Regions from separate parts of the Devosia sp. XK-2 genome, predicted to be linked through region 3. Evidence: predicted binding sites of a transcription regulator. Region 3 holds the regulator's gene; each other region holds the start of a gene.
What was found. Region 3 encodes PhoB, which activates phosphate uptake and scavenging genes when phosphate is short. Its sites were predicted from a motif close to TGTCATNNANCTGTCAT; they were not measured.
Positions count from the first base shown of each region.

Region 1: a site for PhoB is predicted at 6,324-6,340, ahead of V8Z65_RS17450 (DUF2794 domain-containing protein). Genes of this name have one in related genera too.
Region 2: a site for PhoB is predicted at 6,260-6,276, ahead of ugpB (sn-glycerol-3-phosphate ABC transporter substrate-binding protein UgpB). Genes of this name have one in related genera too.

Region 1 covers NZ_CP146608.1:3,547,221-3,555,111, reverse strand. The annotation lists gene V8Z65_RS17485 (DsbE family thiol:disulfide interchange protein) at 1-98, opposite strand, end outside; gene ccmD (heme exporter protein CcmD) at 98-244, opposite strand; gene V8Z65_RS17475 (heme ABC transporter permease) at 241-1,011, opposite strand; gene ccmB (heme exporter protein CcmB) at 1,021-1,686, opposite strand; gene ccmA (heme ABC exporter ATP-binding protein CcmA) at 1,683-2,309, opposite strand; gene acnA (aconitate hydratase AcnA) at 2,466-5,222, shown strand; gene V8Z65_RS17455 (DUF1223 domain-containing protein) at 5,351-6,088, shown strand; gene V8Z65_RS17450 (DUF2794 domain-containing protein) at 6,389-6,739, shown strand; gene V8Z65_RS17445 (GNAT family N-acetyltransferase) at 6,736-7,209, shown strand; gene V8Z65_RS17440 (putative immunity protein) at 7,229-7,756, shown strand; gene V8Z65_RS17435 (N-acetyltransferase family protein) at 7,777-7,891, opposite strand, start outside.
Region 2 covers NZ_CP146608.1:1,881,672-1,889,562, forward strand. The annotation lists gene mgtE (magnesium transporter) at 1-1,314, opposite strand, end outside; gene V8Z65_RS09060 (hypothetical protein) at 1,432-1,785, shown strand; gene V8Z65_RS09065 (sn-glycerol-3-phosphate import ATP-binding protein UgpC) at 1,860-2,903, opposite strand; gene ugpE (sn-glycerol-3-phosphate ABC transporter permease UgpE) at 2,909-3,751, opposite strand; gene ugpA (sn-glycerol-3-phosphate ABC transporter permease UgpA) at 3,764-4,648, opposite strand; gene ugpB (sn-glycerol-3-phosphate ABC transporter substrate-binding protein UgpB) at 4,739-6,058, opposite strand; gene V8Z65_RS09085 (hypothetical protein) at 6,419-6,955, shown strand; gene V8Z65_RS09090 (hypothetical protein) at 6,948-7,250, shown strand; gene V8Z65_RS09095 (hypothetical protein) at 7,305-7,610, opposite strand; tRNA gene V8Z65_RS09100 (tRNA-Leu) at 7,730-7,814, opposite strand.
Region 3 covers NZ_CP146608.1:2,374,354-2,382,244, forward strand. The annotation lists gene pstC (phosphate ABC transporter permease subunit PstC) at 1-765, shown strand, start outside; gene pstA (phosphate ABC transporter permease PstA) at 765-2,135, shown strand; gene pstB (phosphate ABC transporter ATP-binding protein PstB) at 2,202-2,984, shown strand; gene phoU (phosphate signaling complex protein PhoU) at 3,012-3,722, shown strand; gene phoB (phosphate regulon transcriptional regulator PhoB) at 3,879-4,580, shown strand; gene V8Z65_RS11615 (aldehyde dehydrogenase family protein) at 4,653-6,092, opposite strand; gene V8Z65_RS11620 (fumarylacetoacetate hydrolase family protein) at 6,138-7,283, opposite strand; gene V8Z65_RS11625 (SIMPL domain-containing protein) at 7,475-7,891, shown strand, end outside.

The DNA of each region.
Region 1 (7,891 bases), 1.2 Mb from region 3:
GAGCGGACCAGGCTCGCATCGCGATCGATCGAAAAGGCGAAAACCGAGACCAGCGCCACCAAGAGGATCAGGGGCAGGGCAAAAAGGACATAGCGCATCAGCCGCGTTTGTCCCCGAGTGTTTCCAGCCGCGCCTTGACCCGCCTTGCATCGAAAACGATCCAGCCGATCAGCAGCGCCAGGCCGAGAAATATGCCGGCATAGGCGGCGATGATGAATTGGGCATGTTCCCCCAGCGCGATCATGCGGCCTCTCCACGTGCGGCGCGGCGCTCAAGCGTCACCAGGCGGCGCCGGCGGATTTCGGTATGCATGGCCACCAATTGCAGGGTGACGAAAAGCAGGGTGAAGGCAAAGAACATGATGAAAAGCGGCGTCAGCAGGGAGGCCGGCATGGTTGGCCCGTCCGGGCGGAAGACGCTGGCGGGCTGGTGCAGCGTCGACCACCAATCGACCGAGAATTTGATGATGGGCACATTGACCGCGCCGACAAGGGTGAAGACCGCGACAATACGCGCGGCCCGCAATTGATCATCGAAGGCGCGCCACAGGGCGATGATCCCCAGATAGATAAAAAGCAGGATGAGCGTCGAGGTCATGCGCCCGTCCCATTCCCAGAACGTGCCCCAGGTCGGGCGGCCCCACATGGAGCCGGTAAACAGCGCCATAGCGGTAAAGGCGGCGCCCAGGGGCGCGGCGGCTTTCATCGACACATCGGCCAGCGGGTGCCGCCAGACCAGCGTGCCCAGCGCCGAAACCGCCATGGCGGCATAGACGAACTGGCTGAGCCAGGCGGTGGGCACATGCACATACATGATGCGCACCGTATCGCCCATCTGGTAGTCGGCGGGCGAATTGAAGAAGGCGAACCACAGGCCCAGCAGGAACAGCACTGCTGTGACAGCCACCAGCGGCCAGATCAGCGGCCGGGTCCAGCCCATGAACTGGCCGGGATGGGCCAGCCGGTTCCACCAGCTCAGTTTGGGGATGTCATCAGTGCCGTCTAGATTCATGGGCGCGCTCTACTCTTCTCCCCAGTCTATCGCAAGTGCGGCGGCAAAGGGAGACAGGGCGCAGGCCATGAGACTGAGTGCCGCAAGCAGGAGCATGGCATTTGTCGCCTGGTCGGGCCCGCCAAGAGGCGCGATGGCGCCAACCCCGAAGATCAGCACCGGCACGCAAAGCGGCGCGATGAGGATGGGCGCGAGCAGCCCGCCGCGCCGCACGGCCACGGTTATGGCGGCTCCGAAGGTGCCGAAGGCGGCCAGGGCCGGTGTGCCGATCAACAGCGACAATAGGGTGCGGGCAAAGGTCGGGCCGTCCATGGCCAGGATCATGGCCAGAAAGGGCGATGCGAGGATCAGGGGCAGGGCGGCGGTCAGCCAATGGGCGATCACTTTTGCGGCAACTGCGCTGGCCATGGACATGTCGGCCAGCCGGTAGAGCGCCAGGGTGCCGTCGTCGCGGTCGGGCCGGAACAGGCGGTCAAGGCCCAGCAGCATGGCCAGGAATGCCGCGATCCAGATGATGCCGGGGGCGATGCGGGCCAGCAGCAGCCGGTCCGGGCCGACGGCGAAGGGGACGATGGCGCCGACAATGATGAAGAACAGCACCAGCGTCATCACCTCGCCGCCGCCGGCCAGGCTCAGGCGCAAGTCGCGCTTGAGGACGCCAAGAAAGCCGCTCATGCCGGGGCTCCCAGATTGAGGGTGGTCAATTGGGGCAGGGCGATATCGTCATGGGTGGCGATGACCGCCAGCCCACCGGCCGCGAAATGTTCGGTCAGCAGCTTTGCCAGCAAGGCCTGGCCCTGGGTGTCGAGAGCGGCGCTGGGCTCGTCGAGCAGCCAGACCGGGCGGGGCGACACCAATAGGCGCGCCAAAACCAGGCGGCGCTGTTGGCCGGCAGAAAGATAGCCGGCATCGAGATGGGCTGTCCGGCCGAGGCCCACGCGGTCGAGCGCGGCTTCGCACGGCACTTGGCCCGTGCCATTGATCTCGGCCCAGAAGCGCAGCGTCTGGAGGACGCTCAAGCGCGGCCGCACGGCGTTGCGATGTCCGCAATGGTGCATCAGGGGCCCATCGTCAGGGCCTGCACCCTCAAAATGAATATGACCGCCAAGCGGTGCAAGCAGACCGGCCAGGGTCAGCAGCAGGGTGGATTTACCCGCGCCATTGGGGCCGCGCAGCAGCAGCCCGGTCCCGGCCGGCACCTCGAGATCGAGATCGCGGGCAAGAATTGTCTCGCCCCGACCGCAGGCAAGCGCCTCAGTCTTGAGAATTATCGGGTGCTGGACTTGCCTTTGCGTCATGGCCCCATCTCGTATTGAACCAATGGTACGACTGGCAAGGGCCTATGTGATTGACTATAAGCCCTGAGAGATTGGATTCATTCCAGAAAAGCGCGGATTTTTCTTCGGCCCCAAGCCCCGGACAATCCCGCGCAACAGCAGCAAGAAGGGCGGAGCATCGTGACACAGATAGACAGCTTCAAATCCAAGTCGACGCTCACGGTCGGCGGCAAGACCTATACCTATTATTCCATTGTCGAGGCCGAAAAGAACGGCCTTGCCGGCGTCTCCAAGCTGCCCGGTTCGATGAAGGTGGTGCTGGAAAACCTGCTGCGCTTTGAAGACAATCGCACTGTGACCAAGGCCGATATCGAAGCGGTGGCGGCATGGCTGGTGTCGCGCACCAGCGAACATGAAATTTCCTATCGTCCGGCGCGCGTGCTGATGCAGGACTTTACCGGCGTGCCCGCCGTGGTGGATCTTGCCGCCATGCGCGACGCCACGGCCAAGCTCGGTGCCAATCCGCAAAAGATCAATCCGCTGGTGCCGGTTGACCTGGTCATCGACCATTCGGTCATGGTGGACAGCTATGGTACGCCTTTGGCGTTCAACCAGAATGTCGAGCTCGAATATGAGCGCAATGGCGAGCGCTATGAATTCCTGCGCTGGGGCCAGTCTGCATTCGACAATTTCCGCGTCGTGCCGCCCGGCACCGGCATTTGCCACCAGGTGAACCTGGAATATCTGGCCCAGACCGTCTGGACCAAGACAGAAAATGGCGAGACCGTCGCCTATCCCGACACCCTGGTGGGCACCGACTCGCACACCACCATGGTCAATGGCCTGGCCGTGCTCGGCTGGGGTGTGGGCGGCATCGAGGCCGAAGCGGCCATGTTGGGCCAGCCGATCACCATGCTGATCCCCGAAGTTGTGGGCTTCAAGCTTACCGGCAAGATCAATGAAGGCATTACCGCCACTGACCTGGTGCTGACCGTCACCGAAATGCTGCGCAAGAAGGGCGTGGTCGGCAAATTCGTCGAATTCTACGGCCCGGGCCTTGATTATCTCAGCCTCGAAGACCAGGCGACCATCGCCAATATGGCGCCCGAATATGGCGCCACCTGTGGCTATTTCCCGGTCGACGCCGATACGCTCAAATTCCTCACCACGACCGGCCGCGACCCCGATCGCGTGGCCCTGGTCGAGGCCTATTCCAAGGCCCAGGGCATGTTCCGCACTTCGGACAGCCCCGATCCGGTCTTCACTTCGACCCTGGAGCTCGATCTCTCCACCGTCGTGCCCTCGCTTTCGGGCCCCAAGCGTCCGCAGGACCGTGTTGCCCTCAAGGATGTGACTTCGACCTTTGCCAAGGCGCTGCCCGAACTGGCCGGTGGCCGTGCCGAGCGCACCCGCCTGCCCGACAGCAATGGTGAGGCGCGCTATGTCGATGAAGGCGCCACTGGCGTCGACGACATTCCCGAAGAAGCCGCCTTCCCGGTCACAGGCACCGATTATCATATCGACGATGGTTCGGTGGTGATCGCGGCCATTACCTCGTGCACCAATACCTCGAACCCCTCGGTGCTGGTGGCGGCCGGGCTGGTTGCCCGCAAGGCGCGGGCGCTGGGCCTTAATTCCAAGCCCTGGGTCAAGACCTCGCTGGCACCCGGATCGCAGGTGGTCACCGATTACCTGACCGCTGCGGGCCTGCAGGACGATCTCGACGCCATCGGCTTTAACCTGGTGGGCTATGGCTGCACCACCTGTATCGGCAATTCGGGCCCGCTGCCGCAGGCCATTTCCGATTGCATCAATGAGCACAAGCTGGTGGCCGCCTCGGTCTTGTCGGGCAACCGCAATTTCGAGGGTCGCGTGAACCCCGATGTCCGCGCCAACTACCTGGCCTCGCCGCCGCTGGTTGTGGCCTATGCGCTGCTCGGCACGCTCAATGTCGATATCACCACCGAGCCGCTCGGTACGGGCAAGGATGGCAAGCCGGTCTATCTCAAGGATATCTGGCCCACCAATCACGAAGTGGCCGAGATCGTGCGTCAGCACGTCCATGCCGACATGTTCCGCTCGCGCTATTCGGACGTGTTCAAGGGTGACACGCACTGGCAGTCCATCGCCGTGGAAGGCGGTGAGACCTATGGCTGGAACTCGTCGTCCACCTATGTGCAGAATCCGCCCTATTTCGAAGACCTGACCATGGAACCCAAGCCGGTGACCGATGTGGTCTCGGCCCGCGTCCTGGCGCTGTTCCTCGATTCGATCACCACCGACCACATTTCGCCGGCCGGTTCGTTCAAGCCGGCAACCCCGGCTGGTCAGTACCTGACCGAGCGGCAGGTGGCTCCAAAGGATTTCAACTCCTATGGCGCCCGCCGCGGCAATCACGAGGTGATGATGCGCGGCACCTTTGCCAATATCCGCATCAAGAACATGATGCTCGATGGGGTCGAGGGCGGCTTCACCAAGGGCCCGTCGGGCGAGCAGATGCCGATCTATGATGCGGCCATGGCCTATCAGAAAAAGGGCACGCCACTGGTGATCTTTGCCGGCAAGGAATATGGCACCGGCTCCTCGCGCGACTGGGCGGCCAAGGGCACCAACCTTCTGGGCGTCAAGGCGGTCATCGCGCAGAGCTTTGAGCGAATTCACCGCTCCAACCTGGTCGGCATGGGCGTCATTCCGCTGCAGTTCAAGGATGGCGAGAGCTGGCAGAGCCTGGGTCTCGATGGCAGCGAGACCGTCGATATTGTCGGCGTCGAGAGCATCGAGCCGCGCGCCATGGTCAAGGTCAAGATCACCCGGCCAAACGGCGAAGTGCTCAATGTCGAAACCCGCTGCCGCATCGATACCGCCAATGAGCTGGACTATTTCAAGAATGGCGGCATCCTGCACTATGTGTTGCGGAGCCTGGTGGCGGCGTAAGCACTGCTCACATTAATCTGCATCTAAGGATGGCGGCCCCGGTGGTCGCCATCTTTTTTTGGCCCAAATCGTGCCCTCACCCGCTTTTGACTAGGCAATTGCCAGGGCTGCGGCCTACAACAGCGCCCATGAATTTTCGCCGCTTCTCGGGATGCATTATCGGCATATTTATGGGACTGGCCCTCGTGGGGTCAGCCGGCGCCCAATCGGTGCGCCTCAACCCCAAGGCGGTGGTGGAGCTCTTTACCAGCCAGGGTTGCGCTTCCTGTCCACCCGCCGATGCGCTGCTGACCAGCCTTGCCGACCGGGACGACCTGTTGGCCCTGGCCTATCACGTGGACTATTGGGACTATATCGGCTGGGAAGATACCTTTGGCGACAAAGGTTTTTCGGACCGTCAGCGCGGCTATGCCAAAAGCTGGGGGTCGTCGCGTATCTTCACCCCGCAAATGGTCATCAATGGCGCCGAGGGTGTTGTCGGCTCGCGGCGCGACGAGGTCTATGATGCCGTGGCCTCGGCGCAATTGCCGCTCGAGATCTCGCTCACGGCCCATGGCGATATGCTCAAGCTGTCGGTGCCGGCCGATGCGGCGCTGGAAGATGCTTCGATCTGGCTGGTCCGCTATCTCGATCGGGCCGATGTGGCCATCGAGAAGGGCGAAAATGCCGGAAAATCCATGGTCTATACCCAGGTCGTGGTCAATCGGCAGGTTGTGGGCGTGTGGGAAGCCACCGAAGGCGCGGAAATCAAACTGCCGCTCGACCAGTTCCAGGACGGCGACAATGGCGGCGTGGCCATCCTCATCCAGCCCGAGCGCAATGGCCTGCCCGGGCCGATCCTGGGTGCTGCCGCCTATAGTTTCTGACGGCCCGGAGACAAAAATGCCCGCTCCGGGGGCGGGAGCGGGCAACTGACTTGGAGTCAACTCAAATGGGAGGCTGGCAATCGGGCCTTCTGGTTTGGGGGCTCGGTCGGCCCGATTGCCAGCCACTGGAGGCAATGTTTGAACGATGCTGACGCAATGGGGCGGTGTCAGGGACAAATCATGGCCGAATTGGGGAATTTTGTGCCCCTTGCCAAGCCCCGCGAATGCGCCGATCATGACCATGCGATGACAAGGCATTGAGGCGGCGTGCAGGGTTCTTCCAAGGATAGTCAGGCCAATCTGGCGCTGGTGCATGTGGGCGAGCCTGCCAGCCAGCCCAACCGGCCTGTGCAGCCCATCGTGGCTTTCGACCGCAGGGAGCTGATGCAGATCCTGGCCGTTTACGGCCGCAAGGTGGGCCAGGGCGAATGGCGCGATTATGCCATGGATTTCCTCAAGGACAGGGCGCTGTTTTCCATCTATGCGCGGGTCTCGGAGCGCCCGCTTTTCGTGGTCGAGAAGAACCCCAAATTGCGCAATCGCCAGGGCCAGTTCATGGTCACCAATCAGCAGGGCCGTATCCTGAAACGCGGGCACGACCTGGCCCAAGTGCTGCGGGTGCTCGATCCCGATCTGGCGGTGGTGGGGTGAGCCTTGTCATCCGTCCGGCGCGGGCGGAGGATGTGCCGGCCATCAGCGAGGTCCTGATCGCCTCGATCACCCAGCTCTGCCATGCCGACCACCATGACGATCCGCAGATGATTGCCGAATGGACGGCCAACAAGACGCCTTCGGGCATTGCCGACATGCTGGCGCGAGAGGGCTTTTTCATGGTGGTGGCCGAACTGGAGGGGGAGATCGCGGCTGTGGGTGCCACCACTGCGTCCGGCGAAATCGCCCTCAATTATGTGGCGCCGGATGCCCGGTTCCGCGGGATCAGCAAAGCCCTTCTCGCCCATATGGAGGCCGATCTCATCGCCCGCGGCTTTGCCGAGGGGCGGCTCAAGGCCACGGCCACCGCAAAAGCCTTTTACCGCGCGCAGGGCTGGTCGCTCGATGCCTTGCCCGATGGCAGCACGGCCTGCTTTGCCATGCATAAGATGTTGGATCGGTCGGCCTGACCTTGGCCAAGGATTTATCATGATCTCGGTGCAAACGCTCAGCGAAGCCGATCGCCGCCTTGTCGCGGATTGGGCCGCCGCCTGTGCGGAACGGGTGCTTTGGATATTCGAGGCCGAAAAGCCCGACGATGATCGCCCCCGCGCCGCCATTGCCCGGGCAAGGGCCTATGCCCGCGGCGCGCTCGATACGGCGACTGAAATTCGGGCCAGGTTTGGTGGCGGGAGCGCGGCGCGCGGCGTGTCTCCGGCGGCAGCGGCGGCCGCCCGATCGGCCGGCCAGGCCTCAGCGGTCTGTCACATGGGCGCGCATGCTTTGGGTGCGGCGGCCTATGCCGTCAAGGCGATCAGCCTTGCCGCACCCGACCAACCCCACCTTGTCGATGTCGAGATCGATTGGCAGCTGGGGCAGGTGACGGCCGATATGCGCATGGCGCTGCGCACTTTACCCGCGATCGGTACGGACCGGTCCGGGCCATTGGGGCCCGGGCTCCTGGCTTCAGGGCAAATGAAGCGGATCATCGGGCGCCTGCAGGCCCGGCTCGCCTGACGCGGCGCGCCGGCTGCGGCCTAAAGCGCCTTTTGCATATGGACGATGTCGAGCCAGCGGTCGAATTTGAAGCCGAGCTTTTCGTGCAGGCCGATATGGCGGAAGCCGAGCTTTTCATGCAGGCGGATTGAACCG
Region 2 (7,891 bases), 490 kb from region 3:
GGCCTTGAGCTTGTCCAGGGTCAGCGGGATGAGAATTCCGAACGTTCCGGCGACAATCATGTTGATGACCATGGCCAGGCCAATGACGATCCCGAGCTGCACATTGCCGTAACGCAGCGCCGTAACGATGCCGATGAGTACAGCGAAAATGACGCCATTGACGACGCCCACCACCATTTCGCGGCGGATGAGGCGCCGCAAGCGGCCGCCATCGAGCTCGCGCATGGCCAGGGCGCGCACGGTCACCGTCATGGTCTGCGCGCCGGCATTGCCGCCCATGGAGGCCACAATGGGCATTAGCACCGCCAGCGCCACCATCTGCTCGATCGTGGCATTGAACAGGCCGATGACGAAGCTGACCATCACCGCGGTGAACAGGTTGACCACCAGCCAGGGCACGCGGCTGCGCACGGTGTCCAACGTGGTATCGGAGACGTCCTCGTCACCCACACCGGCCATCAGGCGGATATCCTCTTCCGCCTCTTCCTGAATCACGTCCACGATATCGTCGATGGTCAGCACGCCAACCAGCCGCTCGCTTTCGTCCACCACGCCCACTTCCACCAGGTCATAGCGCTCGAAGCTGCGCGCGGCCTCTTCCTGATCCTCTTCGGCATTCACCAGCACCAGATTGGTGTTCATGATGCTGTCGATTTTAGTGGCGCGTGGGGTGCGCAGGAACTTGTCGAGCGGCAGGGTGCCGAGCACCTTGTAGGACGCATCGACCACGTAAAGCTGATAGAACTCGTCCGGCAGATCCTTTTCGGTCCGCAGATAGTCGATCACCTGTCCCACCGTCCAGAAAGGCGGAATGGCGATAAAATCGGTCTGCATCCGGCGCCCGGCCGAATCCTCGGGAAAATCGAGACTGCGCTTGAGCGCCAGGCGTTCAAAGGTCGGAAGCGCCTGAAGAATCTCGTCCCGGTCTTCTTCTTCCAGGTCTTCAAGCAGATAGACGGCATCGTCATTGTCCAGCTCTGCCACGCCGCGCGCAATCTCGGCATTGGGCAGGGCTTCCATGATTTCGATGCGGATGCTCTCGTCGACTTCCGTCAGCGCCGAAAAGTCGAACTTCTCGCCCAGCGCCTGCACCAGCGCCAGGCGCTCATCGGCGTCGAGCTGTTCGAGCACGTCACCGACATCCGAATTGTGCAGTGGCGCCATGGCCAGGGCGACATCGTCCACCCGCTGCGCCGCGAGAAAGGCGCGCAGACGCTCCAGCCAGAGCGGACTGATCCGGCCTTCCGCGTCGCGGAACACATTGGTGTCATCCCCGGTCTCGAGGCCGGGCGCCTTATCAAAATCGTCGCTCATCGGGAGCCCTTTGCGTCTCTGGCGGGTTTCAGGGGCAATACAAGCATGTAGCCAATCCCCCAGTCCTGCGCCAGAGTGCCAGGACGCTTTTTCATCAATTGCGGAGGTCGCAAACCAATGACCAATGCCAAGGACGTCGAAGCCGGATTCTCCAGGCTGCTACGCCTGGTCAAAAGCCGCGGTCTGCCCGGCGTGTCTCGGGCGAAAGGGCCACCCCACGCGCTTATGGTCGCCGATATCGCCTTTGCCACGCTGCATGACAGTGCCACGCTGGCGCTCTGCTGCCCCAAGCATCAAAAGGTTCTGCTGATGGATATCTCGCCCAATGTCTATTTCGAGACCGATCAGCAGATCGGCCAGAACCTCGTTCTGGTGAATCTGGCGGCGATTGACGACGAGGAGCTGTCCCTGCGACTGCACGATGCCTGGGAATATGCCGCGCCGGACAATCTGCGCAAATACGTGGACTAGCACCAGCAGATGGCAAAGCGCCTCCGGTCCTGAACCGAAGGCGCTTTTTCTGGCAACTCTTGGCGCCGGCAGGCCTATTCCACGCGCAACCCGCTCTGCTTGTTGAAGCCATGCAAGGCGGCCAACGGCAGGACGAAGTCGATGCGGTCGGACTCGCCCAGGCTGGCACGGCCCTGCTGCACCAGGATCAGTGCCTGCTCAATCCCTTCGACCCGCACATAGAGATGGCTTTCGCCGCCCACCGGCTCGATCAGCTCCACCGTGCCACTCAAGGCGATGCCCTCACCGGCGCCAACCACCACCTGGTCAGGCCGAATGCCCACAATGTCGGTGCCTTCGGGCAGGTGTGGCATGGTCTGTCCCGCAACCGCCCTGATCGCCTCGACCGGCAATAGGTTCATCGGCGGCGAGCCGATAAAGCCGGCCACGAACAGCGAGGCAGGCTTATCGTAGAGCTCGATTGGCTTGCCCACCTGCTCAATCCGCCCGCCATTCATCACCACCAGCCGGTCCGCCAGGGTCATGGCCTCGAGCTGGTCATGGGTCACATAAACGCTGGTGGTCTTGAGCGAGCGCTGCAGCCGGCGGATTTCGATCCGCATCTGCCCACGCAGCTTGGCATCGAGATTGGAGAGCGGTTCGTCGAACAGGAAGGCCTTGGGCTGGCGCACAATGGCCCGGCCCATGGCCACGCGCTGGCGCTGGCCGCCCGAAAGCTGGCGCGGCTTGCGCTCCAGGAACGGCTCTATCTCCAGTATCTTGGCGGCCTCGTTGACGCGGCGATCGATTTCCGCTCGCGGCGTACCGCGGTTCTTGAGGCCATATTCCAGGTTCTGCCGCACGCTCATATGTGGGTAGAGCGCATAATTCTGGAACACCATGGCGATGTCGCGCTCGGCCGGCTCCTTGCTGTTCACCACATCCTCGCCAATGGCGATGGTGCCATCGGTAATGGTTTCGAGCCCGGCAATCATGCGCAGCAAGGTGGATTTACCGCAGCCTGAGGGCCCCACCAGCACCACCAGTTCGCCATCCTCAATGCTCAGGTCCAGCCCGTGGATCGCCGTGACATTGCCCTGATAGACCTTGCGAACGCCCTTGAGATCGATGCTAGCCATTTGTTCTATTTCTCCGTTTCGACCAGGCCCTTGACGAACAGGCGCTGCATGAAAATCACGATAAGCACCGGCGGCAGCATGGCCATGACAACGGCCGCCATGATGGTATTCCATTGCGGATCGGCGTCGGCGACCGCCGCCATGCGCTTCACGCCCATCATCAATGTGTAATATTTCGGGTCCGTGGTCACCAGCAGCGGCCACAGATATTGCATCCAGCCATAGATGAAGAGGATCACGCAGAGCGCCGCGATATTAGTGCGGCTGAGCGGCAAAAGAATGTCGCGGAAGAACTTCACCGGCCCGGCCCCATCCACCCGGGCCGCCTCCATCAGCTCATCGGGAACAGTCATGAAAAACTGGCGGAACAGGAATGTCGCCGTCGCCGACGCAATCAATGGAATGGTCAGGCCCAGATAGGAATTGAGCATCCCCAGATTGGCCACCACGGCAAAGGTTGGAATAATGCGCACCTCGACCGGCAGCATCAACGTGATGAAGATCAGCCAGAAGGCCAGCACCCGCCCGGGAAACCGGAAATAGACGATCGCATAGGCCGAGATGATCGAGATGGCGATCTTGCCCACTGTGATGATGATCGCCATCCAGAGCGAATTCCAGGCCATCAGCCAGAACGGGGCGACGCCACGCCGCTCTTCGGTCAGCACCTGCACCACATTGTTCCACAATTCTGCGCCGGGTAGCAGCGGCATCATGCCCGATGAAAGCGCGGTCGGCCCGTGGGTCGAGGCGATAAGGGCGATATAAACCGGGAACACCACGATCACGACGCCGCAGATCAGAACGAAATGCGTCAGGAAGGTCAGCCAGGGGCGATTTTCGACCATTGACCCGCCCTCCTAATATTGGACCCGGCGTTCCACATAGCGGAACTGGATCACGGTGAGCACGATGACGAAGAGCATGAGGATCACGGACTGGGCCGAGCTCGAGCCCAGATTGAGCCCCAGATAGCCGTCGGTATAGACCTTGTAGACCAGGGTATTGGTGGCCTGGTTCGGCCCGCCTGCCGTGGTGGCGTCGATCACCCCGAACGTGTCGAACATGGTGTAGTTGAGATTGACGATCATCAGGAAGAATGTGGTCGGCGACAGAAGCGGAAACACGATAGTCCAGAACCGCTTGAACGGCCCGGCCCCATCAATGGCGGCCGCTTCATTCAACGATTGAGGAACTGACTGCAATCCTGCGAGAAAAAACAGGAAATTATAGGAAATCTGCTTCCAGCTTGCGGCAATGACGATCAGGATCATCGCATGCGCGCCGTTGAGCTGATGGTCCCAGTCCACCCCGAAATAGCCCAGCATATAGGGCAGGATGCCGGTGGATGAGTTGAAGATGAACCACCACAAAATGCCCGCCACGACAGGCGAGACCGCATATGGCCATAAGAGCATGGTCGAATAGGCCGTTCCCGCGCGGATCAGCCGGTTCACGGCCACTGCCAGCACCAGGGCCAGGCCCATCGAGATGACCGTTACCGCCAGCGCGAACAGCGCTGTGCGCCCCACCGAAGCAAGATAGTCCGGCTCCTGGAACAGGCGCAGATAGTGCAACAGGCCCACAAAGCTGGTCGAAAGCCCGAATGGATCTTCACGTTCGAACGAGGATTTGACGGCCTGGCCGGCGGGCCAGATAAAAAAGATGATCGTGATGATCAATTGCGGCGCCACCAGCAGGTAGGGCAGCCCCTGAGAGGGGAAAACAGTGCGTTTGGTATCCATCGACCCGATCCGCGGAAGCGGTGCAGCCGCTCCGAAAAGACGAATGGGCGGGGCGCATCATCTGGCCCCGCCCGGCAGTGTCAGCGCGCCTTACTGATTGGCGGCCTGGAAATCGCGCAGCATCTGATTGCCGCGTGTAACCAGATCGTCCAGCGCCTGCTGGGCGGTCTTGTCGCCAGTAAGAAGAGCCTGGAATTCCTGGTCGATCACGTCGCGAACCTGGACGTAATTGCCGAAACGCAGACCCTTGGAGTTTTCGGTCGGAGCATTGAGCGTCATCTGCTTGATGGCCACGTCCGAACCCGGATTGGCCTCATAATAGCCCCGGCTCTGGCCGAGCTCGTAAGCGGCCTGGGTGATCGGCAGATAGCCCGAGAACTGGTGCCAGTCGGCCTGAACTTCCGGCGAGGAGAGGTAGGAGAAGAAGTCCGCCACGCCCTTATACTGGGCTTCATCGGCGCCCTGCAGGACCCACAGGGTCGCGCCACCAATGATCGAGTTCTGCGGCTCGACCTCTTCATAATGCGGCAGCATGCCGAAGCCGACTTCAAAGCCCTCGGCATTGGCCAGAACGCCGGCGCGCGAAGCCGAGGAGTTCATATAGATGGCGCATTCGCCGGTATAGAACTTGGCCGGCGCATCCGCACCGCCACCCGGGCCGCCATAGGAGAAGACGCCCTCGTCCTGCCACGTCTTGAGATTGTCCCAATGCTTGACCTGCAGCGGGCCATTGACCACGAATTCGGTGTCCAGGCCGCCAAATCCGTTCTCGAGCGTGCCGATCGGCTGGTTGTGCCAGGCCGAGAAATTCTCGAGCTGCGCCCAGGAGATCCAGCCCGAGGTAAAACCACAATCGGCAGCGCCAGATTCCATGATCTTGTGCGAGAAGGCTTCCAGCTCTTCCCAGGTCTTGGGCGGCTGTTCAGGATCGAGGCCGGCAGCGGCGAACACGTCCTTGTTGTAATACATGATCGGCGTCGAGGAATTGAACGGCATCGAGAGCATATTGCCCTCGGTATCGGTGTAATAACCCACAACGGTCGGCAGGAAGCCGCTGGGGTCGAAATCGGCGCCCATATCGGCCATGAGCTGGTAAACCGGATAGACGGCGCCCTTGGCAGCCATCATGGTGCCGGTACCCACTTCGAACACCTGCACGATTTCGGGCTGCTCGCCGGCGCGGAAAGCGGCGATGGCAGCGGTCATGGTCTCGGCATAGGAGCCCTTATAGACCGGGGTCACGACATAGTCGGACTGGCTGGCATTGTAGCCGGCCACGATTTCTTCGAGCTTCTCACCCAGCTCGCCACCCATGGCGTGCCACCAGGTGACTTCGGTGGCAGCAAAGGCCACCGAAGTGGACAGGGCGAGCGACAGGGCCGCAAGGCCCACGCGGTTCAGAGATTTCATGCTTGTCTCCCAACGGACCGGCACGGCGTTCAAATGCCGCCCGGCTCCAGCCAGACCAGTAATGTGTGTGAGCACCGGCTCGGCGGGTTCGAAATCATTCGAAACAAACCGAAAGCCCCGGCGCACAGCTCGCCCGCCCCCAGGGGCCTCGACCTGCCCGCCCCCTCTATTGAGCTTGCTTGACGTTCACTTGAAGATTCAATGACAAGCTGATGACGGCTCACTTCGATAGACAGAAAGTTCGTTTGAACGCCTATCCATCCTCCGGCGTCAGAAAATTTCTGCCCTCCCCCTGTCGAAACGGACAGCGCCCCACCGTTGTGAGAGGGATAGGAAAGCAAAAAAAGGAACACCGCCACCATGTCCAAAACCACCACCCTGGCCTGTGCCTGCGGGCAATTTCATGTTGAACTGATTGGCGAGCCTTTCATCAGCACCGAATGTCATTGCTCATCCTGCCGCAACGCCGCCGAGCGCCTCGCGGCCCTGCCCCCGGCCTATCCCATGGCCAATGCCAGCGGCGGCATCCCCTACATCCTCTACCGCAAGGACCGCGTCCGCTTCCCGGATGGCACCGCCGGCCTGGCCGAATTCCGCCTCCGCGATAAAACGCCCACCCGCCGCGTTCTCACCACCTGCTGCAACACGCCCATATTTCTTGAATTCGAAGACGGCCACTGGCTCAGCCTCTTTGCCGGCCTGTGGCCCGAAGATCAGCGCCCCGCCCTTCAGATTCGCACCCAGACCGGCGATGTCCCCGAGGGCACCGTCCTCGACAATACCCTGCCTGCCGGCTTCGGCCCCACGGCCGGCTTCTATGCAAGATTGCTCGGAGAGTGGATCGCCATGGGGTTCAAGTCCCCGAAAATCAAAATCGAGGAGAAGATCAATGCCTGACACCGACACCAAGATCACCATCGGCAATGTCAATCACCCCGACCACAGCGAACGGGTGGACCGCGCCAAATACATGGCCATGCACGACGCATTGATGAGCATCCTGCCCAGCGAACCGCCCGGCCTGACCGTGGCCGAGGCCAAGCAAGCGCTCCTGCCCCACCTCTCTCAGGACCACTTTCCCGGCGGCGACAAGGCCGGCTGGTGGCTCAAGGCCGTGCATCTCGATCTGGAATCGAAAAAGGTCATCGCCCGCGCCAAGGGCAGCCCGGTGCGGTTGCATAAAGTGGAGTGACGAATTGGTACCGGGACCGCCGAAACCTGATGAACCAGTCTACCGGCGCCGGCCTTAGGTGAGGTCAACCATAAGCAACCAGGGCAAAGTCAAAAGCGCCGTACCAATCAGGCTGGCATAGCCCACCAGCACCAGCCTAGCCGTTTGCCCGGCGCCATTGCGACTCGCCCATGCAACCAGGACGTCTAAGCTCGGACGAACCGTTACGAACATCGACAAAACCAGCGAAGCAAACAATACGGCGCCAGGCATGGGTGCCCCCACTTGGCTCGCGATGGAAGGCAACAAGCAGATGAAGCCAAGATCAAATCTGAAAGAGCCGCCGCCTTTGGCGGCGTCCACGTGTGCTGAGATTGACAAATTAGTCTCCTGATTTCGTGTCAGGACACAATTACGCATGTCGATGAAAGCGACAAACGGGCCTTCAATACAAAAAAGCCGCCTCGCGGCAGCTTCTTGTGTGTCACCTCGAAAGTGACTGGTGCGGTCGAGAAGACTCGAACTTCCACGCCTCGCGGCACAGCGACCTCAACGCTGCGCGTCTACCAATTCCGCCACGACCGCACTGTAGTGGTAGAAGCTTCAGCGCCTGCGGCCCCGAAGCGAGTGGGGGTGTAGCAAAGCTCATGCGTTCCCACAAG
Region 3 (7,891 bases):
TTCGGCACTGTCTGGCAACCTGGCTTCTCGACTACCAGCAATGCTGCCTCGGGCGGCTACGGCATCCTGCCGCTGCTCTGGGGCACCATCATGGTCAGCGCCATTGCCATGCTGGTCGCTCTGCCGGTCGGGTTGATGTCGGCCATCTGGCTCAACCAATATGCGCCGGCCCGCATTCGCGGCTTGGTCAAGCCGGTCATCGAAATTCTCGCCGGCATCCCGACCATCGTCTATGGCTTTTTCGCCCTGGTCACGGTCGGCCCCTTCCTTGCCGGTTTCGGTGATGCCATCGGCATCGACATTCGCGCCACCAGCGCGCTGACGGCCGGTGTGGTTATGGGCGTAATGATTATTCCCTTCATCTCCTCGCTCAGCGACGACATTCTGAACCAGGTTCCGCGCGCCATGCGCGACGGCGCCTATGGTCTTGGCGCTACGCAGTCTGAAACCATCCGCAATGTACTGATCCCCGCGGCCCTGCCCGGCATTGTCGGTGCCTTCCTGCTGGCCGTCAGCCGGGCCATCGGCGAAACCATGATCGTCGTGCTGGCCGCCGGCAATGCGCCCATCCTGCGCGCCAATCCTTTCGAGCCGACCTCCACGGTCACCGTCTCCATCGTCAACCAATTGACCGGCGACACCGATTTTGCCGGACCACAATCGCTGGTCGCATTTGCCCTTGGCCTGACACTCTTCGCCATGACGCTCGTGCTCAACATTGTTGCCCTCTACATCGTCCGTCGCTTCCGGGAGCAGTACGAATAATGTCCGACACCACTCTGACATCGGGCCAGACCAGCCCGGGCGCTGCAACCAAAGAACGTGTGCGGGCCGGGTTGGGCCGCCGCCATCGCGGCGAAGCCATCTTCCGGGGCATCGGCATTGCCGCCGTGGTGCTTGCTCTGGGCTTCGTGGCGATCCTGTTCACCACGATCATTTCCAAGGGTCTGCCCTCCTTCCAGCAGTCCAAGCTGCATATGGAGGTCTTCTTCGACCCGGCCGTTATCGATGTGGGCCCTGCCCCCGAGCACCAGGCCGGCCAGTCCGATGCTGACTACCACGCAGCCAGCCTCAAATGGCAACGCGACCTGGCCCTGGTGAACTGGAACCGTATCGTCGAAGACGCTATCCGCCGCGCCGCGCCGGAGGGATTTGAGATCGACAGCCGCCAGGCCCTGTCCATCCCCGAAACCAGCGAACGTCACACTTTGCGCGAACAATTCGTGCGTGATCCCGGCCTGCTGGGTCAGACCGTCCCGGTCACCCTTCTCGCATCGGCCAATGTCGACAATTGGCTCAAGGGCACCATCGACCGCTCGCTGGGCGATGGCCAGCAGCAATTGTCGGCTCCAGCTCGCGAACTGGCCGATATTTTTGCCCAGAACGGCACCATCACCCGCGACTTCGCCTGGACCCTGTTCTTCAATGTCGACAGCCGCGCTGCGCCTGCGGCCGCAGGCCTGGCCGGTGCGTTCATGGGCTCAGTCTATATGATGCTGGTGGTCATCGTCCTGGCCGTGCCGATCGGGGTGGCCAGCGCCATTTACCTCGAAGAATTTGCCCCCAAGACCCACCTGACCGATCTCATCGAGGTCAATATCAACAATCTGGCGGCGGTGCCTTCCATTGTCTTCGGCCTGCTCGGCGCCGCGGTCTTCATCAATGTCCTGCACCTGCCCCTGTCCGCGCCCTTCGTCGGCGGTCTGGTGCTGACGCTGATGACCCTGCCCACCATCATCATTGCCACCCGCGCCGCACTCAAGGGTGTACCGCCCTCCCTGCGCCAGGCCGCGCTGGGCATGGGCGCATCAAAGACGCAGATGGTGTTCCACCACGTGCTGCCGGTGACATTCCCCTCCATCCTGACCGCCACCATTATCGGCGTCGCGCAGGCCCTGGGCGAAACCGCCCCGCTCCTGCTGATCGGCATGAACGCCTTTGTGGCCGCCGTCCCGGCAACGCCCATGGACCAGGCAACCGCTCTGCCCGTCCAGATCTATCTCTGGCAGGGCAATGAAAACCGAAACTTCTTTGAGGCGCGGACTTCGGCTGCCATCATGGTGCTGCTGGCGCTCATGATCACCCTCAATGCGATCGCCATCTTCCTGCGGTCCCGCCTCGAAAAGCGCGCTTAAGGAGACACCGAAATGGACGTGCTCGCCGGCCAGGTTAAAGTGACCCAAAAGACATTGGATCAGACAATGAATCCCGCTGAATTGATGGACCATCCGATCCGTCTTACTGCCCGCGACGTGACCGTGCATTATGGAGCCAAGCAGGCTCTGCACGGCATCTCTATCGACATTCCCGACCGCGCCGTCACCGCCTTTATCGGCCCCTCGGGCTGCGGCAAGTCGACCTTCCTGCGCTGCATCAACCGCATGAACGATACCATCGAAGGGGCCAGGGTTGGCGGTCGCATCGAACTCGATGGCGAAGACATCTATGATCCCAAGCTCGATGTGGTCGAGTTGCGTGCCCGCGTCGGCATGGTCTTCCAGAAGCCCAATCCCTTTCCCAAATCCATCTATGACAATGTCGCCTATGGCCCCCGCATTCATGGGCTGGCCCGCAACAAGGCCGATCTGGACGAGATCGTCATTTCCTCGCTGCGCAAGGCGGGCCTTTTCGAGGAGGTCAAGGATCGCCTCAATGAGCCCGGCACCGGTCTTTCGGGCGGCCAGCAGCAACGCCTCTGCATCGCGCGCGCCATTGCCGTCGGCCCCGAAGTCATTCTGATGGATGAGCCCTGCTCGGCCCTGGACCCCATTGCCACCGCGATCATCGAAGAGCTGATCGACGAATTGCGCGAAAACTACACCATCGTCATCGTCACCCACTCCATGCAGCAGGCGGCCCGTGTGAGCCAGAAGACCGCCTTCTTCCACTTGGGCAATCTGATTGAACATGGTGATACCGAGGACATTTTCACCAATCCGGTGAACAAGCAGACCCAGGACTACATCATGGGCCGTATCGGCTGACCGGCGAGCCATAAAAGGACGTAGCAAATGCCCAATACCGGCACCGACCACATCGTCACCGCCTATAATGAAGAGCTGCTTTCCCTGGCGCAGGCCATTGCCGAAATGGGCGGTCAGGTCGAGGTCGCCATCGAAAATGGCACCCGCTCTCTGCTCAAGCTCGACCGCGAATTGGCCGACCTGACCATCATCGCCGACCAGCGCATCGACGACATGCAGCGCCATATCGACGAGATGGCCGTCTCCATGATCGCCCGTCGTCAGCCTATGGCCAGCGACCTGCGCGCCATTGTCACATCGATCCACGTCGCCAGCGATCTGGAACGCATTGGCGACATGGCCAAGCAGCTTGCCCGCCGCTCGCTCAAGCTCGAAGGCCTCAACCTGCAGCCGACCTTCTATAATGGCGTCAAAAACATGACCGCCCTGGTCATGCGCCAGGTCAAGGACGCGCTCGACGCCTACGGCAATCGCGAAGCGGCCGCATCGGTGGACGTATGCAACCGCGACGACGAGGTGGACGCCATGTATACCTCGCTTTTCCGCGAACTCCTGACCTATATGCTGGAGGATCCGCGCAACATCACCACCTGCACCCATCTTCTGTTCTGCGCGAAAAGCCTGGAGCGCGTGGGCGACCATGCCACCAATATCGCCGAGCGCGCCTATTATCTGGCCACCGGCAAACAGCTCACCAGCGACGTCCAGGAACTGCAACGCCAGCAGATCAAGGCTTAGAGGCGTGCTGCGCAGCAGATGAAAGGCTCCGGTGGAGCCTTTCAAGCCGAGACGGCCATGAGACCTACGGTCGAGTGGCGCGAAGGTGGGATGACCACCACCATAATTCAACGCCCGGCTCCTGCCACGGGCAGCCGACCGACGGAGCACATCCATATGCCCGCGACGATTCTTGTTGTCGAAGACGAAGGCGATATCGCCATCCTGCTGCGCTATAACCTGGAAGCCGAGGGATTCCGGGTCGTCACGGCCGAAAGTGGCGACGAGGCCCAGCAAGCCATCGCCGAAAAGCTCCCGGACCTGATCCTGCTCGACTGGATGCTGCCCGAAATCTCCGGCATCGAACTTTGCCGCCGTCTGCGGGCTCGCGAGGAAACCTCGCGCGTCCCGATCATCATGCTCACCGCCCGCGGCGAAGAGGAGGAACGCGTCCGCGGCCTCTCGACCGGCGCCGACGACTATGTCGTCAAGCCCTTCTCGGTACCCGAACTGGTTGCCCGTATTCACGCGCTATTGCGCCGCGCCAATCCCAATCTGGTCACCACGGCCCTCAAGGTCGGCGATCTCGAACTGGACCGCACCACCCATCGCGTGCGCCGCGCCAATCGCGACGTCCATCTCGGCCCCACCGAATACCGCTTGCTCGAATATCTCATGCGCCATCCCGGTCGCGTCTATTCGCGCGAGCAGCTTCTCGACGGCGTCTGGGGCAATGATGTCTATGTCGATGAGCGCACCGTCGACGTCCATATCGGCCGCCTCCGCCGCGCCATCAATCGCGGCCGTGAAGCTGATCCCATCCGCACCGTGCGTGGCGCCGGCTATGCCTTTGACGAGCGGTTCGCCGCCAACGCCTGAACCTGATCACCGCCTGGAAACGAAAAACGGGGCCACCAGGGCCCCGTTCCACTATCCAGCACCCGCTTCCGGTCAGCCGGCAGCAGTGTAAGCCGTCTTGACCACCGTAAAGAATTCGGCAGCATACTTGCCCTGCTCCCGCGGACCATAAGACGAGCCCTTGCGGCCGCCAAACGGCACGTGGAAGTCGACGCCGGCGGTCGGCACATTGACCATCACCATGCCGGCCTCGGCATTGCGCTTGAAGTGCGTGGCATATTTCAGCGAGGTCGTGACGATGCCAGCCGACAAGCCGAATTCGGTGTCATTGGCCGTGGCGAGGGCTTCCTCATAATCCTTGACCTTAATGACAGCAGCCACCGGCCCGAAAATTTCCTCGCGGGAGATACGCATCTGGTTGGTGGCGCCCACGAACAGGGCCGGCTGCAGGAAGTGACCCTCGGTCGGCGCATTGACGCGGTTGCCGCCAGCGCGCAGTTCAGCGCCTTCATTGCGGCCGATCTCGATATAGTCCATGTCCTGCTTGAGCTGGCTCGGATCGACCACGGGTCCGATCTCGGTATCCTTGCTAAGCGCATCGCCCACCCGCAGGTTCTTGGTGCGCTCGCACAGGGCATCGACGAACTTGTCGTGAATACCCTCGGTCACGATCACGCGGCTCGAGGCGGTGCAGCGCTGCCCGGTCGAGAAGAAGGCCGATTGCGCCACCGTTTCCACGGCAACCTTGAGATCGGCATCGTCGAGCACGATCGTCGGGTTCTTGCCGCCCATTTCGAGCTGGAACTTGCGGCCATGCTCGATTGAGGCCGCCGCGACGCGCTTGCCGGTGCCGACCGAGCCGGTAAAGCTGATGGCATTGACATCCTTGCTGTCCAGCATGGTCTGGCCAACGACCGAACCCTTGCCCATGACCAGATTAACCACGCCCTTGGGCAGGCCGGCGCGAACCAGAATATCCACGATTGCCCAGGTCGAGCCCGGCACCAGGTCTGCCGGCTTGATGACCACAGTGTTGCCATAGGCCAAGGCCGGAGCCATCTTCCAGGCCGGAATAGCAATCGGGAAGTTCCACGGCGTGATAATGCCGACAACGCCAATAGGCTCGCGGGTGATTTCCACGCCGACGCCCGGACGCACCGAGGGCAGCACTTCACCGGAAAGGCGCAGCACTTCACCAGCGAAAAAGTCAAAGATCTGCGCGGCGCGGGTGACCTCGCCAATGCCTTCGGGCAGGGTCTTGCCTTCTTCGCGGCTCAGAAGCTCGCCCAATTCCTGCTTGCGGGCAGTGATTTCGTCGGCCGTCTTTCTCAGGATCGCGTGGCGTTCGAGAATGCCCGAACGCGACCAGGCCGGGAAAGCTGCCTTGGCGGCGGCGATGGCCTGCTTGGTTTCCTCAACCGTGGCGCGGGCATAGACGCCCACCACTTCCTTGAGATTGGACGGGTTGATGTTCTCGACCCCATCCGAGCCGACCCACTCGCCATCGATCAGGTTCTTGTGCAATTCGCTCATGGTGAGGCCTTTCGTTTGATGCGCTCTGGAGGATGAAGCGCGGAATTAGAGAAGATTGGCGCGCGCGAGGTCGCGCAGCAAATGGCTGGTGCCATAGGTCCAGGGCGGACATTTGGTGGAGAGATTGACCCGATTGGTGAGGGTACCAAGGCTCGGTGTCGAAATGGAGACGACATCACCCAGCTTGTGGGTAAAACCCTTGCCGGCGCCGTCACGATCCTTCACCGGAGCAAACATGGTGCCCAGATAAAGCACCAGCCCGTCCGGATATTGATGATGTGCGCCGACGGTCGCCGCCACCAGCGATTCCGGCGTTCGCGAAATCTGCGCCATATTCGACTGGCCTTCGAGCACGAAACCATCGGTTCCCTCAACACGCAGGGCGATCTCTGCCTGCTTGATCGTCTCGAGCGTGAAATCGCCGTCAAACAGCCGCACGAACGGCCCCAGCGAAGCGGAGGCATTATTGTCCTTGGCCTTGCCCAGCAGCAGCGCCGAGCGGCCTTCCACATCGCGCAGATTGACGTCATTGCCCAGCGTGGCGCCAATAATCTCGCCCGCGCTGGTGACGACCAATGCCACTTCTGGCTCGGGATTATTCCAGTTCGAAATGGGATGCAGGCCGACCTCGGCGCCATGGCCTACTGCGCTCATCGGCTGACCCTTGGTGAAGATTTCAGCGTCTGGCCCGATACCCACTTCCAGATACTGGCTCCACACACCCTTCTCGATCAGCGCCGCTTTCACCTTCACGGCCGCCTCGGAGCCCGGCACAAGCTGGCTCAGATCGGTGCCGATCAGGTCGAGAATTTCACTGCGAAGCACATCGGCGCGCGAATTATCGCCGCGGGCCTGCTCCTCGATCACCCGCTCGAGCAGGGAAACAACGAAAGTCACGCCCGACGCCTTGAGCGCCTGCAGATCGACGGGGCAGAGCAGCTGCGGCATATCAGCCTTGCCCGCTGCCGCATTGGCCATGACCGTCTCGATATCGCCCACGGCCCTTCCGGGGGCCGTCTTGACGTGCTCGGCAGCACGGCCGCTCTCGGCAATATCGCGCACCGTGGCCATGCCTCGCGCGGTAATGTCGACCAATTGCCCGTCGCGCACCGTCACGATCCGAGGGTGGTCAAATCCTTCGATCCGGGCCCGGCCCAGAAGGATACCGCCGGGAATGTCGTTCACGCTCATTCTTGCCCCCTGGCTTGTCAGCCACGTGACTAGCCCAAGCTGTCGTCCGGGGGCAAGTGCAGAAGCGCTTAAGTCATACTTTTTGACAAGGCTGCCACGGAATGTTCCGTTCAACTCCGGTTCATCTGCGCCGCAATACTGACGCATTGGGCCGAGACATCTCTGCCCTGCATAGATTGAAGGAGTTTTCCATGCGTGCCTTTAGCGTCCTTGTTCCTTTCGCTCTGATTGCCACTGCATTGCCTGCCTATGCCGGCACCATCACCATCGAGGGGCGCGGCGAAGTACGTGCCGCTCCTGACATGGCGACGATCAATTCCGGCGTCACCACCCAGGGTGCAAGCGCGCGCGAAGCGCTCGACGCCAATACCGCCGCCATGTCCGAATTGATCGCCGCCCTCAAGGAAGCCGGCATTGAGGCGCGCGACATCCAGACCTCGGGCTTCTCGGTCAATCCGAACTATGTCTATTCCGACGCCCGCGACGATCTGGGCTATTCCCTGCCTCCCAAGATCAACGGCTACCAGGTCTCCAATTCCGTCACGGTGATCGTGCGCGATCTAGAGGAACTGGGCAGCATTCTGGACAGGTCGGTGACCGTCGGCGCC